Regions from separate parts of the Polaromonas sp. P3_B4 genome, predicted to be linked through region 3. Evidence: predicted binding sites of a transcription regulator. Region 3 holds the regulator's gene; each other region holds the start of a gene.
What was found. Region 3 encodes sigma-54, which starts transcription at its own class of promoters, with help from an activator protein. Its sites were predicted from a motif close to TGGCANGNAANCTGCTTT; they were not measured.
Positions count from the first base shown of each region.

Region 1: AC1DVV_RS19875 (ammonium transporter) is a predicted target of sigma-54. The motif match lies at 2,210-2,227, and genes of this name have one in related genera.
Region 2: AC1DVV_RS02945 (CmpA/NrtA family ABC transporter substrate-binding protein) is a predicted target of sigma-54. The motif match lies at 2,420-2,437, and genes of this name have one in related genera.

Region 1 covers NZ_JBFUGQ010000003.1:35,885-40,490, reverse strand. Annotated here, with positions in the region: gene mrdA (penicillin-binding protein 2) at 1-855, shown strand, start outside; gene AC1DVV_RS19880 (sulfite exporter TauE/SafE family protein) at 1,024-1,782, opposite strand; gene AC1DVV_RS19875 (ammonium transporter) at 2,298-3,749, shown strand; gene AC1DVV_RS19870 (hypothetical protein) at 3,789-4,250, shown strand; gene AC1DVV_RS19865 (hypothetical protein) at 4,411-4,606, opposite strand, start outside.
Region 2 covers NZ_JBFUGQ010000001.1:611,820-616,425, reverse strand. Annotated here, with positions in the region: gene AC1DVV_RS02960 (Hsp20/alpha crystallin family protein) at 1-254, shown strand, start outside; gene tsaD (tRNA (adenosine(37)-N6)-threonylcarbamoyltransferase complex transferase subunit TsaD) at 352-1,395, opposite strand; gene AC1DVV_RS02950 (ANTAR domain-containing response regulator) at 1,608-2,240, shown strand; gene AC1DVV_RS02945 (CmpA/NrtA family ABC transporter substrate-binding protein) at 2,609-3,853, shown strand; gene ntrB (nitrate ABC transporter permease) at 4,052-4,606, shown strand, end outside.
Region 3 covers NZ_JBFUGQ010000004.1:78,532-83,137, forward strand. Annotated here, with positions in the region: gene lptA (lipopolysaccharide transport periplasmic protein LptA) at 29-655, shown strand; gene lptB (LPS export ABC transporter ATP-binding protein) at 670-1,461, shown strand; gene AC1DVV_RS21725 (RNA polymerase factor sigma-54) at 1,607-3,142, shown strand; gene AC1DVV_RS21730 (THUMP domain-containing class I SAM-dependent RNA methyltransferase) at 3,184-4,606, shown strand, end outside.

The sequences.
Region 1 (4,606 bases), on a different contig from region 3:
GGGCAGATCACCGGCATCGATATCAGCGGTGAAGTCACGGGCGTGCTGCCCAGCCAGGCCTGGAAACGCAAAGCCTATAAAAGGCCGGAGCACCAGAAGTGGTACCCCGGCGAAACCATCTCACTGGGTATCGGGCAGGGCTACAACACCTTCACCATGCTGCAGCTGGCGCAGGCCACGGCCGTGCTGGCCAACAACGGCGTCAAGCACCGGCCGCGGCTGGTGATCGGCACGCAGGACCCGGTGACGCGCGTGATGCACCCGCTGCCGGCCGATGCGCCGGAAAACCTGGGCTACAAGGCTGAAAACATCGCGATCGTGCGCAAGGCCCTGGTTGGCGTCACCCAGGAAGGCACCTCGGCACGCGTGTTTGCCGGCGCGGGTTATCTGAGCGGCGGCAAAACCGGCACGGCGCAGGCGGTCACCATCGGCCAGAAAGACAAGTACAACAGCAGCAAGATGGAAGAGTACCAGCGCGACCACGCTGTTTACATGGCGTTTGCGCCGGCGGAAGACCCCAAGATCGCGCTGGCAGTGATCGTGGAAAACGCCGGCTGGGGCGCCGGGGTGGCGGCGCCGATTGCACGGCGTGTTTTTGACTATGTGCTGCTGGGCCAGTACCCGAGCGAGGAAGACATGGTGGCGGTGCAGAAGGGGCTGGCGGCAGCGCCCATCGGCAAGCCGCGCCAGGCCGCCGACGTGGCCGGCCAGCTGTCGGCCGGCGCAGCAGGCGCTTCCCCCGGCCCCACGAACGCCGCGGCTGCCGCTGCCGCCAAAGCCAGGACGGCGGCGATTGCGGAGGCGCTCAGCAAGCTGCCGCCGCCCATGGCGGCAGCGGGCATCAACCCCGATTAAGCCGGCCGTCGCTATCGATTTGATAGCTGCTTGCGCATGCCCCTATTGGGCCGGGCGCCAATTTGGTCATTAAACGGTGATGGCCGGATTTCAAGCCAAATTTGCCGGAAACCCATACAGCACATGCGCAAGCAGCTATTAAATCAATAGCAAACGGCCTGCGCACAGTCAGCGCGCAAATGCGTCAAAACCGGTTTTCAGGATCAGCGAGCTGACCACGGCGATAAACACCCCGCGCACAAACCCGGCCCCATGTTTGAGGGCCAGGCGGGTGCCCAGCAGGCTGCCCGCCACGTTGGCCACGGCCATCGTGAGGGCGAAATGCCACCAGACATGGCCCTTCCAGGCAAAGAGCGCCAGCGCTGCGAGGTTGGTGGCGGTGTTGAGCAGCTTGGCCGAAGCCGACGCGTTCAAAAAGTCATAACCCAGCCAGCGCACAAATAAAAATACAAAAAAGCTGCCGGTGCCCGGACCGAAGAAGCCGTCGTAAAACCCCAGCACCAGCCCGATGCAGCAGGCCGCCGCGGTTTCGGCATGCCCGGTAAAGCGGGGCGTATGGTGGCGGCCCAGCTCCTTCCTGGCCAGCGTATAGAGCAACACCGCCAGCAGCACAAAGGGCAGGGTCTTGCGCAAAAAGCCCGGCGAGATGACGGTGACCAGCCAGGCGCCCGCCAGCGAGCCGGTGAACCCGGCGGCCGCCGCCGGCAACAGTGCCGCCCAGCGAAGCTCCACCCGACGGGCATATTGGGCCGTGGCAACCGCGGTGCCCCAGACCGAGGCCCCCTTGTTCACCCCAAACAGGGTGGCAGGATGGGTGGTGGGGAAAACCGCAAACAGGGCCGGCACCAGGATCAGCCCGCCGCCCCCGACGATAGAGTCCACAAAACCGGCGAGCAGGGAGGCCAACGAGACGATGAATAATTCCATGGCCCGGATTGTCCCATCGCATTGAACAGACTCATTGCTATCAAATAGATAGCTGCTTGCGCCCGACAGTCAATGGCTGCGAGGGTTTTTGAGGGTTGGGCCCCGTCAGGGCGGAGGCATAAAAAAAGCGCTGGGGTTGCCAGCGCTTTTTGCAAATCTGCATCTCTTGTGGAATGCCGCTTTGCTTGTGTACTTCTTAATGACTCTCTCGTGTCTCCTCGGCTCCTCGCGTTGCGAGCAGCAAGGCTCGTCAGCAAGTCATCCAATATAGCGGGCGCACTGTCCCAGTGCATTGGGGGTTTCCCGGCCCCGGGCTTTGGGCGGCCGCTGGTTCTGTGGATGTTTTTGGGGCACCACGCCAATCGTTTGCGCACTTTTGCAGTACATATTTTCCGTTGCAGTCCCATCACACGAGCTACTGCGGTATTGGCACGACTTATGCCTGTTGTTACCAATTGTTGGTTGATTGAACAGGCGGGCACCGTATGCATATGAACAGATTTCTGGCCTTGGGTATGTCTTTATGCTTGGGCCTGGCATGCCAGCAAGCCCTGGCACAGACCACGGCTCCCCCGGCGGTGGCGCCGCCAGCAGTCACTGCCAGCGCTCCGGAAGTCGCACCGTCCCCCGCACCGGCCGCTGTTCCTGCGCCTCCTGCCGCACCGGTGGCTGCGGCCTCTGCGCCGCCTGCAGCGGCCGCCCCGGCGCCGCTGACCCAACCGGGACTGGTCGGCGTGGAGACCCTCAATGGTGCCGACACCGCCTGGATGATGACCTCCACCGCACTGGTATTGCTCATGACCCTGCCCGGCATCGCCCTTTTCTACGGCGGCATGGTGCGCAGGAAAAGCGTGCTCAATGTCATGGCCTGCGTTGTCGCCATCTGTGCCGTTGTCAGCCTGCTCTGGTTTGCGGTGGGCTACTCCATCGCCTTCACGCCCGGCAAAGGTGCGCTTGGGCACTATCTGGGTGGTCCCGAGCGGCTCTGGTTCACCGGGCTGGACTACGTGAAGGACGCGCAGAAGGTGGCCGTGAGCCATATTGCGCCCAACATTCCCGAGTCGGTCTACGCCATGTTCCAGCTGACCTTCGCCATCATCACGGCCGCGCTGGTGGTCGGCTCGTTTGTGGAACGCATGCGGTTCTCCGCGATGCTGGTGTTCATGTCGCTGTGGACCGTCGTCGTCTACGCACCCATTGCCCACTGGGTCTGGGAGCCCAATGGCTGGCTGGCGCGCATGGGCGCGCTGGACTTTGCCGGCGGCTCGGTCGTGCACATCAATGCCGGCATTGCCGGGCTGGTCTGTGCCTACGCGCTCGGGCCGCGCCACGGCTATGGCCGTGAACCGTTTACGCCTTTCAACCTGGGTCTGACCATGGCCGGTGCCGGCATGCTGTGGGTCGGCTGGTTTGGCTTTAACGCCGGCTCCGCCGTGGCCTCCGACGGCCGGGCCGGCCTCGCGATGGCCGTCACGCACATCGCGGCGGCCGCGGGCGCTCTCTCGTGGATGGCGGCCGAATGGATTGTTCGCGGGCGTCCTTCCCTGCTGGGACTGTGCTCGGGCCTGGTCGCCGGGCTGGTCGCCATCACGCCGGCGGCGGGCTTTGTCTCGCCGCGCGCGGCCCTGGTGTTTGGCCTGGTGGCCGGCGTGGCCTGCTACTGGGGCGCCACGGGCCTCAAGCGCCTGCTCAACGCCGACGATTCGCTGGACGTGTTCGGCGTGCACGGCGTGGGCGGCATTGTGGGTTCGCTGCTGACCGGCATTTTTGCCAGCAAGGCCATCTCCGGTGTCGAGGGCAGCCTGATGACCCAGGCGATAGGCGCAGGCGCCGTCATGCTCTACAGCCTGTTCATGACGGCGCTGGCCTTGTGGGTCACCTCGCTGATCGTCAGCCTGCGCGTCAGCGAAGCCGCCGAGAGCGACGGCCTGGACATCACCCAGCACGCCGAGCGGTTGGGCACGTAACTGACAAACAACGGACTCCACTTTCAAGGATTGCGCACCATGCCCTCCAGTGAAAAAATTGCCGTTGCGGCCCACCTGCATGTGCTGTTGCGCCGCAAAACCGGCCGCGTGACCGACACCGAGTGGATGGCCGGTAACCAGGAATACGCCGCCGAAATAGCGCGTTTTGCGCGGGAAAAAGCCGCCGAGGATGGCCACGTGGACCTGGCGGTGTGGGCCGACCGGCTGGAAGAAATCATGGCCACCCCCGAGCCCAAGGCACGCGTGCCGCTGGTGCAGTTGGTGTCCGAGGTGGTGAAGGAGCGCAGCCAGCCGGTGCTTGCCCCGGCGCCAGTGCCCGACCGCCAGAGCGCCCGGTCCATCGATACCGAGGAAGAGGTCTATCCTGAATCAGGTTTTATCGAGTCGACATTCGGTGCCATCTTCGGCGAGGGCGAGTCGCCGCGGGAGCGCCGCCAGCGCGACCCGAACGCGCCGCGCTATGTGAAGGGCCTGCGATAACTTGTAGACCCCTGTCTCGGCTCACTGCGTGTAGCCGGAACCCCCCTTCAGGGTGGCAACACCTGCAGCCCGGCAAAGCCGGTTCTGCGGTGTTCTTGCCCCGAACGCGCCGCGCTTCGTGAAGAGCTTGCGATAGGCCGGCGCAGGGCCGGCGGCCGGTTTATTTCGCCGGTTGTGGTTGCGCTTCCCGCGCACGGTTCAGGCTGTGCGCCAGCATGTTGCGGGTGCGAATGCGGATGTTGGCGCTGGCATCTTCAGCAAACGCAGCCACATACGGGTGGCCTGCGTTGTCCGCCAGGATGCTGCGCCGCACCTGATCCAGGCCGGCATCGCAGGCCGCCAGTGCGGCATCGGCG
Region 2 (4,606 bases), on a different contig from region 3:
ACCTCGAGAAGGCCTATACCCTGCAATTCGACGTTCCCGGCCTGGCCCGCGAACAACTGGATATCGGCATTGAAGGCGACGTGGTTCGTGTCTCCAGCAAGGAAGACGCACCCCGCAAGATCAAGGCCGCATGGCGCTTCCCGCTGGAAATCGATACCGCCAACAGCAGCGCCAAACTGGAAAACGGCGTGTTGACCCTGACACTGGGCAAAAAAGTCCCTGTCAGCAACGTCACCCACCTCGACATCCAGTAGCCACCGACCAAAGCCGGGTAGCCGTCCCTGCCAGCCAGGGCCGCAGAACCGGCTTTGCCGGGCCGCAGGCGCAGCGGCCCCCTCGGGGGGCAGGGAGCTACGCGGCGCGAGCGACCGTGGGGGTCAAACTCCAGCGCGGCTTCACATCAAACGTGTAGTCGCGCTGAAGCGTTTCAAGCCCGGCTTGCAGGCGCATGCCAGCCGCCAGGGCGATCATGGCGCCGTTGTCGGTGCATAAATGCAGCTCGGGGTAATGCACGCGGATGCCTCGCTGTTTGCACACGGCATCAAGTTGGCTGCGCAGCAGCGCATTGGCGCCCACGCCGCCAGCCACCACCAGGCGCTTCAACCCGGTTTGCGTCATGGCTGCGAGTGATTTTTTCACCAGCACTTCAACGATGGCCGCCTGCGTAGACGCGGCCAGATCGGCTTTGCGGCTTTCCAGATCCGGCCCCAGTTTTTTGGCCTGCGTTAGCACCGCGGTTTTGAGCCCGGCAAAGGAAAAATCAAGATCGCCGCTGTGCAGCAAGGGTCGCGGCAACTTAAAGGCCGCGCCGTCACCGCCCTCAGCCAGCTTCGACAGATGTGGCCCTCCTGGATAAGGCAGGCCCATCAGCTTGGCCGACTTGTCAAAGGCCTCACCCGCCGCATCGTCAATGGTTTCACCCAGCAATTCATAACTTCCCACACGGTCCACGCGCATCAATTGGGTATGCCCGCCGGATACCAGTAGCGCCACAAAAGGAAATTCAGGCGGGTCGGCACTCAAAAAAGGCGACAGCAAATGCCCTTCCAGGTGATGCACACCCATGGCCGGCTTGCCCAGCGCCGCCGCCAGCGAGCAGGCCACACCCGCCCCCACCAGCAACGCACCTGCAAGCCCAGGGCCGCGCGTATAAGCCACCACATCTACCTGTGCAAGGCTGCTTCCCGCCTCTGCCATGACCTGATGTGTCAAGGGCAAGACGCGCCGGATATGGTCCCGGCTGGCCAGCTCGGGCACCACACCGCCATACGCCTGGTGCATGTCTATCTGGCTAAACAAGGCGTGCGACAGCAGGCGCGGCACTCCGCCGCCGCTGGCATCCACCAGCGCCACACCGGTTTCATCGCAACTCGATTCGATTCCTAGAACTAGCATCGTCCAAGTGTAAGGTTTGAGGTAACTCCTCACATCAACTGGGGCTGCAGGCGGGCGGTCCCCGAGGGGCTGGAGCCCGCGGCTCCAAGCCTGCCTGTGCAGGCTTGGACGGGCGACAGAGGCGAAACGTCTCGTGAGCTGCGGCCAGCAAGGCCTCGGGAGTTACACGCAGTGAACGACTGTGGGGGCACGGTTCTTGCACCGCTTGGCACATGACACCGTCCCAATCCCTGCGCCTTGTCATCATCGCCCCGGACCTGCTGGAGTCCGTATCCGATGACGCCCATGCACGGGAACTGGCCGAGCGCTCGCGCCAGCTGCGTATCGGCCTGCTGGAAAACGGTTACAACATTGTCGCGGTGCTCCCGGCCGATACCTTCCTGGACGAGCGCCTGGCGCAACTGCAACCCGACATGATCATCGTGGACGCCGAAAGTGAGGCCCGCGATTCGCTGGAGCATGTGGTCATGGCAACGCGGGACGCCCGCCGGCCCATCGTGCTGTTCACCAACGACAACGACACCAGCCACGTGAAGGATGCCGTCGCCGCCGGCGTGTCGGCCTATGTGGTGGCCGGCCTCTCCCCGGATCGAATCCGCCCCATCCTGGATGTGGCCATGGCGCGCTTTGAACACGAACAGGGCCTGCGCAAAGAACTGGCCCATGCCAAAACAGAGCTGCATGACCGAAAAGTCATAGACCGGGCCAAAGGCATGCTGATGCAGCGCCAGGGATTGTCTGAGCAGGCCGCTTACGAAAAGCTGCGCAAGGCCGCCATGGACAAGGGCCTGCGCCTAGGCGAAGTAGCCCAGCGCATGCTGGACGCCCTGGACCTGCTGGGCTGAATCGCCGGCCAGGCCTCAATAAACCCTCAATTGGTGCAGCGCACAAATACGGTGCAAACATCAACCTGCAACCCTGCGTCATCCCGCCCCGCAGCTGCCCACAGCGCACTTCACATGGCTCGCATAACTGGGCGCACCCACTCTCAAAACCACCGCGTCCTAACGACACCCGCCAACCCTGGCACAGCTTTTGCAATGCCCTAGGCACTGGTCAAAGATGGCCGACCGGCACAGCACTTCAATGGCGAAGTGTGTGGTGCCCCCAAGGAACAAAGGCGTTCGCACCCTGCATCACGTTCAACGTGTTGCCCGGGTCGAGCGCCTTTTTTGTTTTTGTCTTTCGTTTTTAACTATCAGGAGCCGCCAACATGACTGAACTGCTGAAATCTTCGCTGACACGCCGCACCGTGCTGCAGGCCGCGGCCGTAGGCGCCGTGGGCATCAACCCCGCCCTGCGCGCTGCCGTGTACGCCCAGGGCTCCGACGCGCCGGAGAAGAAGGAAGTGAAGATCGGCTTCATACCGCTGACCGACTGCGCCTCCGTGGTCATGGCCTCGGTGCTGGGCATTGACCAGAAATATGGCGTCAAGATCATCCCGACCAAAGAAGCCAGCTGGGCCGGTGTGCGCGACAAGCTCGTCAACGGCGAGCTGGACTTCGCCCACGTGCTCTACGGCCTGGTCTACGGCGTGCACATGGGCACGGCAGGCCCCAAGAAAGACATGGCTGTGCTGATGACGCTCAACAACAACGGCCAGGCCATCACGCTGTCCAAAAAACTCGCCGACAAAGGCGCGGTTGACGGCGCGGGCCTGGCCAAGCTCATGGCGACGGACAAGCGCGAATACACCTTCGCCCAGACCTTCCCCACCGGCACCCACGCCATGTGGCTCTACTACTGGCTGGCTGCCAATGGCATCAATCCGATGAAGGATGCCAAAGTCATCACCGTGCCGCCGCCGCAGATGGTGGCCAACATGCGCGTGGGCAACATGGACGGCTTCTGCGTGGGCGAGCCTTGGGGCCACCGCGCCATCATCGACGGCATCGGCGTGACCGCCGTGACCACCCAGGACGTCTGGAAGGACCACCCAGAAAAAGTACTAGGCACCACCGCCGACTTCGTCAAGAAATACCCCAACACCGCGCGTGCCGTGACCGCCGCCATCATCGAAGCCGGCAAGTGGATTGACGCCAGCCTCTCCAACAAAAACAAGATGGCCGAGACCGTGGCCGACAAGAGCTACGTCAACACCAGCGTGGACGCCATCAACCAGCGCATCCTGGGCCGCTACCAGAACGGCATGGGCAAGACCTGGGACGACCCGAACTACATGAAGTTCTACAACGACGGTGCGGTGAGCTTCCCTTACCTGTCCGACGGCATGTGGTTCCTCACACAGCACAAGCGCTGGGGCCTGATCAAGGATCACCCCGACTACCTGGGCATTGCCAAGCAAATCAACCACATCGACGTCTACAAGCAGGCAGCCACGGCGGCCAAGGCCAGCGTTCCCAAAGACATCATGCGCAGCAGCAAGCTGATGGACGGCACCGTGTGGGACGGCAAGGACCCGAAAAAATACGCCGACAGTTTCAAGGTTCACGCCTGAACACCCACGCGATATCCACGCTACACCCCACCCAACCTTCCTACGTAAAGAGGTGACGCCATGGTCAGTGCCGTATTTCACAACCCGCTGGAGGCGGCAACCCCGGCAAGCCGCAGCAACGAAAGGCCCAGAGATGCTGCCGCTATCAATTCGATAGCTGGTGGCGCTCATCCAACGGGCGCTACAGCCCAAAACAGCATGAACGCTCCAACAAAACCCACCCCCATCACCAAGCCATCCGGCGATGCCTCCTGGCTCTGGCTCAGCGTCCTGCCCCCCCTCCTGGGCCTGGGTTTGCTGGTGCTGATCTGGGAGCTTGTTTTCATGGGCACGGCCGGCAGCATTCCCTCGCCCAAAGACACCTTTGTGCAGGCGGTGCAGATCTTCAGTGATCCGTTCTACAGCAAGGGGCCGAATGACCAGGGTGTGGGCTGGAACGTGCTGTCTTCGCTCAAGCGCGTGGCCATGGGCTTCGGTATGGCGGCTGTCGTCGGCATACCGGTCGGCTTCATGATCGGGCGCTTCAACTTTCTGAGCCGCATGTTCAACCCGCTGATCAGCCTGCTGCGCCCGGTCTCGCCGCTGGCCTGGTTGCCGATTGGTCTGCTGGTCTTCAAGGGCGCCAACCCCGCAGCCATCTGGACCATCTTCATCTGCTCCATCTGGCCGATGATCATCAACACGGCAGTCGGCGTGCAGCGCGTGCCCCAGGACTACATGAACGTGGCGCGTGTACTCAACCTCAGCGAGTGG
Region 3 (4,606 bases):
CAACACCAAGCAGCAAGATTCGTGCCTTATGAAACACCCCATTTTTTCCCTCATCCTGCCGGTCATCCTGGCGCTGGGGTCGGCTTTCCCGGCCGCTGCCGAAAAAGCTGATCGGGACAAACCCATGAACGCGGAGGCAGATGCCCTGCGTTATGACGACCTGAAGCAAACCAGCGTTTTTACCGGCAATGTGGTGATCACCAAGGGCACGACCATCGTGCGCGGCGAGCGCGTTGACGTCATGCAGGATCCCGAGGGCTACCAGCAGGCGGTGTCCGTCGCGGCGCCCGGCAAGCTGGCGTTTTACCGGAAAAAGCGTGACGGCGTAGACGAGTACATCGAAGGCGAAGGCGAACGCATTGAATATGACAGCCGCGCCGACCTGGTGAAGTTCATCAAGCGGGCGGTGGTGCGCCGCTACAACGGTGCCACCCTGGTGGACGAAACCACCGGCAGCCTGATTGTTTATGACAACAACACCGACGTCTTCACCGTGGATGGGGGCGCGCAAAACCGTACGGCCAGCAACCCCACGGGGCGGGTTCGCGCCATGCTGTCACCCCGCGCGACAGCCTCGGCACCCGTTGCGGCACCGCCCGCAGGCCCAGCCCCGGTTCTGCGCCCCAGCACGACGCTGGGCAATGAAAAGAACTAGAAAGACCTGCACAGATGGATGTGGTGACTGACACTTCAGCGGCCCCGGCCGCTCCTGCCCTGACCCCCAGCCGCCTTGTTGCGCAAGGTCTGCAAAAATCGTACGGCAGCCGCAAGGTGGTGCAGGACGTTTCGCTGTCCGTGCAAAAAGGCGAAGTCGTGGGCCTGCTGGGCCCCAACGGCGCGGGCAAAACGACCTCGTTCTACATGATCGTGGGCCTGGTGCGCGCCGATGCAGGCGAAATTTCCATCGACGGCGAGTCGGTCGAGCACATGCCGATTCACCTGCGTGCCCGCCTGGGCCTGAGCTACCTGCCTCAGGAAGCGTCGATTTTCCGCAAGCTCACGGTGGAAGAAAACGTGCGTGCCGTGCTGGAGCTGCAGCTCGACAAAACCGGAAAACCGCTGGGGCGCGCAGACATCGAGTCGCGGCTCGACGCCCTGCTGCAGGATTTGCGGGTAGATCATTTGCGCAATTCACCGGCACCGGCGCTCTCGGGCGGCGAGCGCCGCCGGGTCGAAATCGCGCGGGCGCTGGCAACCCAGCCGCGCTTCATCCTGCTGGATGAGCCCTTTGCCGGTATCGACCCCATTGCCGTGATCGAAATCCAGCGCATCATCGGTTTCCTCAAATCGCGCGGCATCGGCGTGCTGATCACCGACCACAACGTGCGTGAAACACTGGGCATTTGCGACCACGCCTACATCATCAGCGACGGCCACGTGCTGGCGCAAGGCACACCGTCCGAGATCGTGAATAACGCCGATGTGCGCCGCGTCTATCTCGGCGAACACTTCAAGATGTAGAACATGGTTCCCCCCTGTTGTCGCTCACTTCGTGTAGCTCCCTCTCCCCCTCCGGGGACGGCGCCTGCGGCCTGGCAAAGCCAGTTCCGCGGCGCCCGCTGGTTAAAGACGTATTGCCTCAACCTTCCGCAAGTTTGAAAATCCAGTGAAACAAGGTCTGTCACTCCGCGTCTCGCAGCATCTTGCGCTGACACCTCAACTACAGCAGTCGATCCGGCTGTTGCAGCTGTCGACGCTTGAGTTGAGCCAGGAGGTCGAGCAGATGCTCGACGAAAACCCGTTTCTGGAAGTGTCGGAAGAGACGGCGGTGCGCGAAGAGTTTGGGCTGGAGCACATCAACACGCCGGTAAGCCAGGACAGCCGCGAGTTTGAATCTGCTACGGATTCGATAGCTGGCGGCGCAGACGAGACTAGCGCTACAGCCCCGAATGACGCAGAAGTCAGTGCGGAGCCCAAGCTCGAGGAAAGCTGGGAAGGCGATGGCACGGTAGAAACCACGCCCGACGACAGCGAGTGGGGAAGCGACGCACCGGCGCGCAAGAACAACAATGAAGAGAGCGAAGCCGAGGCCTCCGACCTCACGGGCAGCCATGAGTCGCTGCAGGACCACCTGCACCGGCAATCGCTGAGCTTGCGCCTGTCGGAGGAAGACCGTGCCGCGCTGCACTTCCTCATTGAATCGCTCAACGACGACGGCTACCTTGAAGACAGCCTGGCGTCGCTCGCGGCCGGTCTTGCAAGAGATGACATGGCGCAGGCGGAAGAACTGGAGCAGCGTTTTGCGATGGCGCTCAAGCTGCTGCACCACATGGAGCCTGCCGGTGTCGGTGCGCGCAACCTGGCGGAATGCCTGAGCCTGCAGCTGCTCGACTGCAAGGACTGCGAAGAAACCCGCGCAGCCATTGCCATGTGCAAGCAACCCATGGAGCTGCTGGCCAAGCGCGATGTCAAGCGCCTGTCGCACCTGTGTGGGTTCACCGAAGCCGCCATCAAGGGCGCGATCACGGTGATAGGCCGGCTCGATCCCAAGCCCGGGCGCCGCTTCGTGAATGTGGAGCGCAACCTGATCGTGCCCGACGTCATCGTCATCAAGTCGGGCCGGGGCTTCAAGGTTTCGCTCAATGGCGACGTCATGCCGCGCCTGCGCGTGCACGACATTTATGCCAATGCCCTCAAGCAGCACAAGGGCCAGGGCGGCCAGGCGCTGCAGCAGCGCCTGCAGGAGGCCCGCTGGTTCATCAAGAACATCCAGCAGCGCTTTGACACCATCCTGCGCGTGAGCAGTGCGATTGTGGAACGGCAGAAAAATTTCTTCACGCACGGTGAACTCGCCATGCGCCCGCTGGTGCTGCGCGAAATCGCCGACGAGCTGGGCCTGCATGAGTCCACCATCTCCCGCGTGACCACGGCCAAGTACATGGGCACCCCTTTCGGCACCTTTGAGCTCAAGTATTTCTTCGGCTCCGCGCTCGGCACCGAAACCGGCGGCAATGCTTCCAGCACGGCGGTACGCGCGCTCATCAAACAATTTGTCTCGTCCGAAAGCCTCAAGAAACCGCTCAGCGACAACCAGATTTCCGAAATGCTCAAGGAGCAGGGCATTGAATGCGCACGCCGCACCGTGGCCAAGTACCGCGAAGCCCTGCGCATAGCGCCCGCCAACCTGCGCAAATCACTCTAGCCGCCCAATCAGGCCGCGCTGCCCGTCCCTCAAAGTCAGTCATGAATCAACTCCAATTGTTTTTACCGTGCGCCGCAGGCGTCGAAACCCTGCTGGCCACCGAGGTCAAGCGTGTCACCGGGATCGACGGCAAAGCCTGGCGCGCCGGCGTGCAGCTGCAGGCGTCGTGGCGCGACGCGTTGCAGCTCAACCTGCACAGCCGGCTGGCGCAGCGTGTACTGATCGAACTGCAGCACAACCAGTACCGCAGTGAGCAAGACCTCTACAACGCTGCTGCCAACGTGGCCTGGGAAATCTGGTTCACGCCCAAGCAGACCTTCAAGGTCGAGATCACCGCCCAGCACAGCCCGCTGCAAAGCCTGAACTTCGCGGCGCTGAAGATCAAGGACGCGATCGCCGACCGCTTTCGCGCCAAGTTCGACGACGTGCGCCCCAGCGTCGACACGCGCTGGCCCGACGTGCGCGTCTACGTGCACCTGACGACGGACACCGTCACGGTCTACATCGACACCTCGGGTGAGCCGCTCTTCAAGCGCGGCTGGCGTGAAGACAAGGGTGATGCCCCGCTGAAGGAAACCCTGGCCGCCGCCATGATTGCCGCCAGCGGCTGGGACCAGCTCTGCAAAGAAGGCGTGCCGCTCTATGACCCCTGCTGCGGCTCGGGCACCATCGCGATTGAAGCCGCGCAGATCGCGTGCAACATCGCACCCGGCATCAACCGCCGTTTTGCCTTCCAGAAGTACCTGCCTTTCCAGGGCCATGTCTGGGACGGTCTGCTCGACCAGGCCGAAGCCGCCATCACCGAACCTACCGCGCCGGTGTTCGGCAGCGACGTGTCTTTCCGCATGGTTGACTTTGCCGAGCGCAATGCCGAACGTGCCGGTGTGGCCAATGCGGTGGAATTCCGCGGCGGCGACGCGCTGCAGCGTATGCCACCTGCGCCTTCGGGCGTGATGCTGGTGAACCCGCCTTACGGCGAACGGATCGATGTGGCAGGCGTGGCCGGCATCACCGGCCTGCAGGGACGCGACCAGCGCCGCCAGCAAGGACATGCCGAAGGACGCGTGCAGCAGGACCACCGCAACCAACCCATCGATGAATTTGGCCAGCCGCTGAACCGGGACAGCGGCGATCGGGGCGACACGCGTGAAGAGCCCGCCTTCGAGACTTCGCGCGACCGTTCTGCCAATCCCGGCCGCGAACAGGCACAAAACGCCTGGGGCGAAGAAGCGACGGAGTTTTTTCCGCAACTGGCCGCGCACTGGAAGAAAAACTACGCCGGCTGGACCGCTCACGTGCTCACGCCCGACCTCAAACTGCCGGGCAAGATGCGCCTGAAAGAATCGCGGCGCGTGCCGATGTGGAATGGTCCCATCGAATGCCGCCTGTTCCGCTTTGACATGGTGGCGGGCTCCGCACGCGGCAAGCCCGGCGCAGCCACCCCCACTCCACCGAACGAGCCGG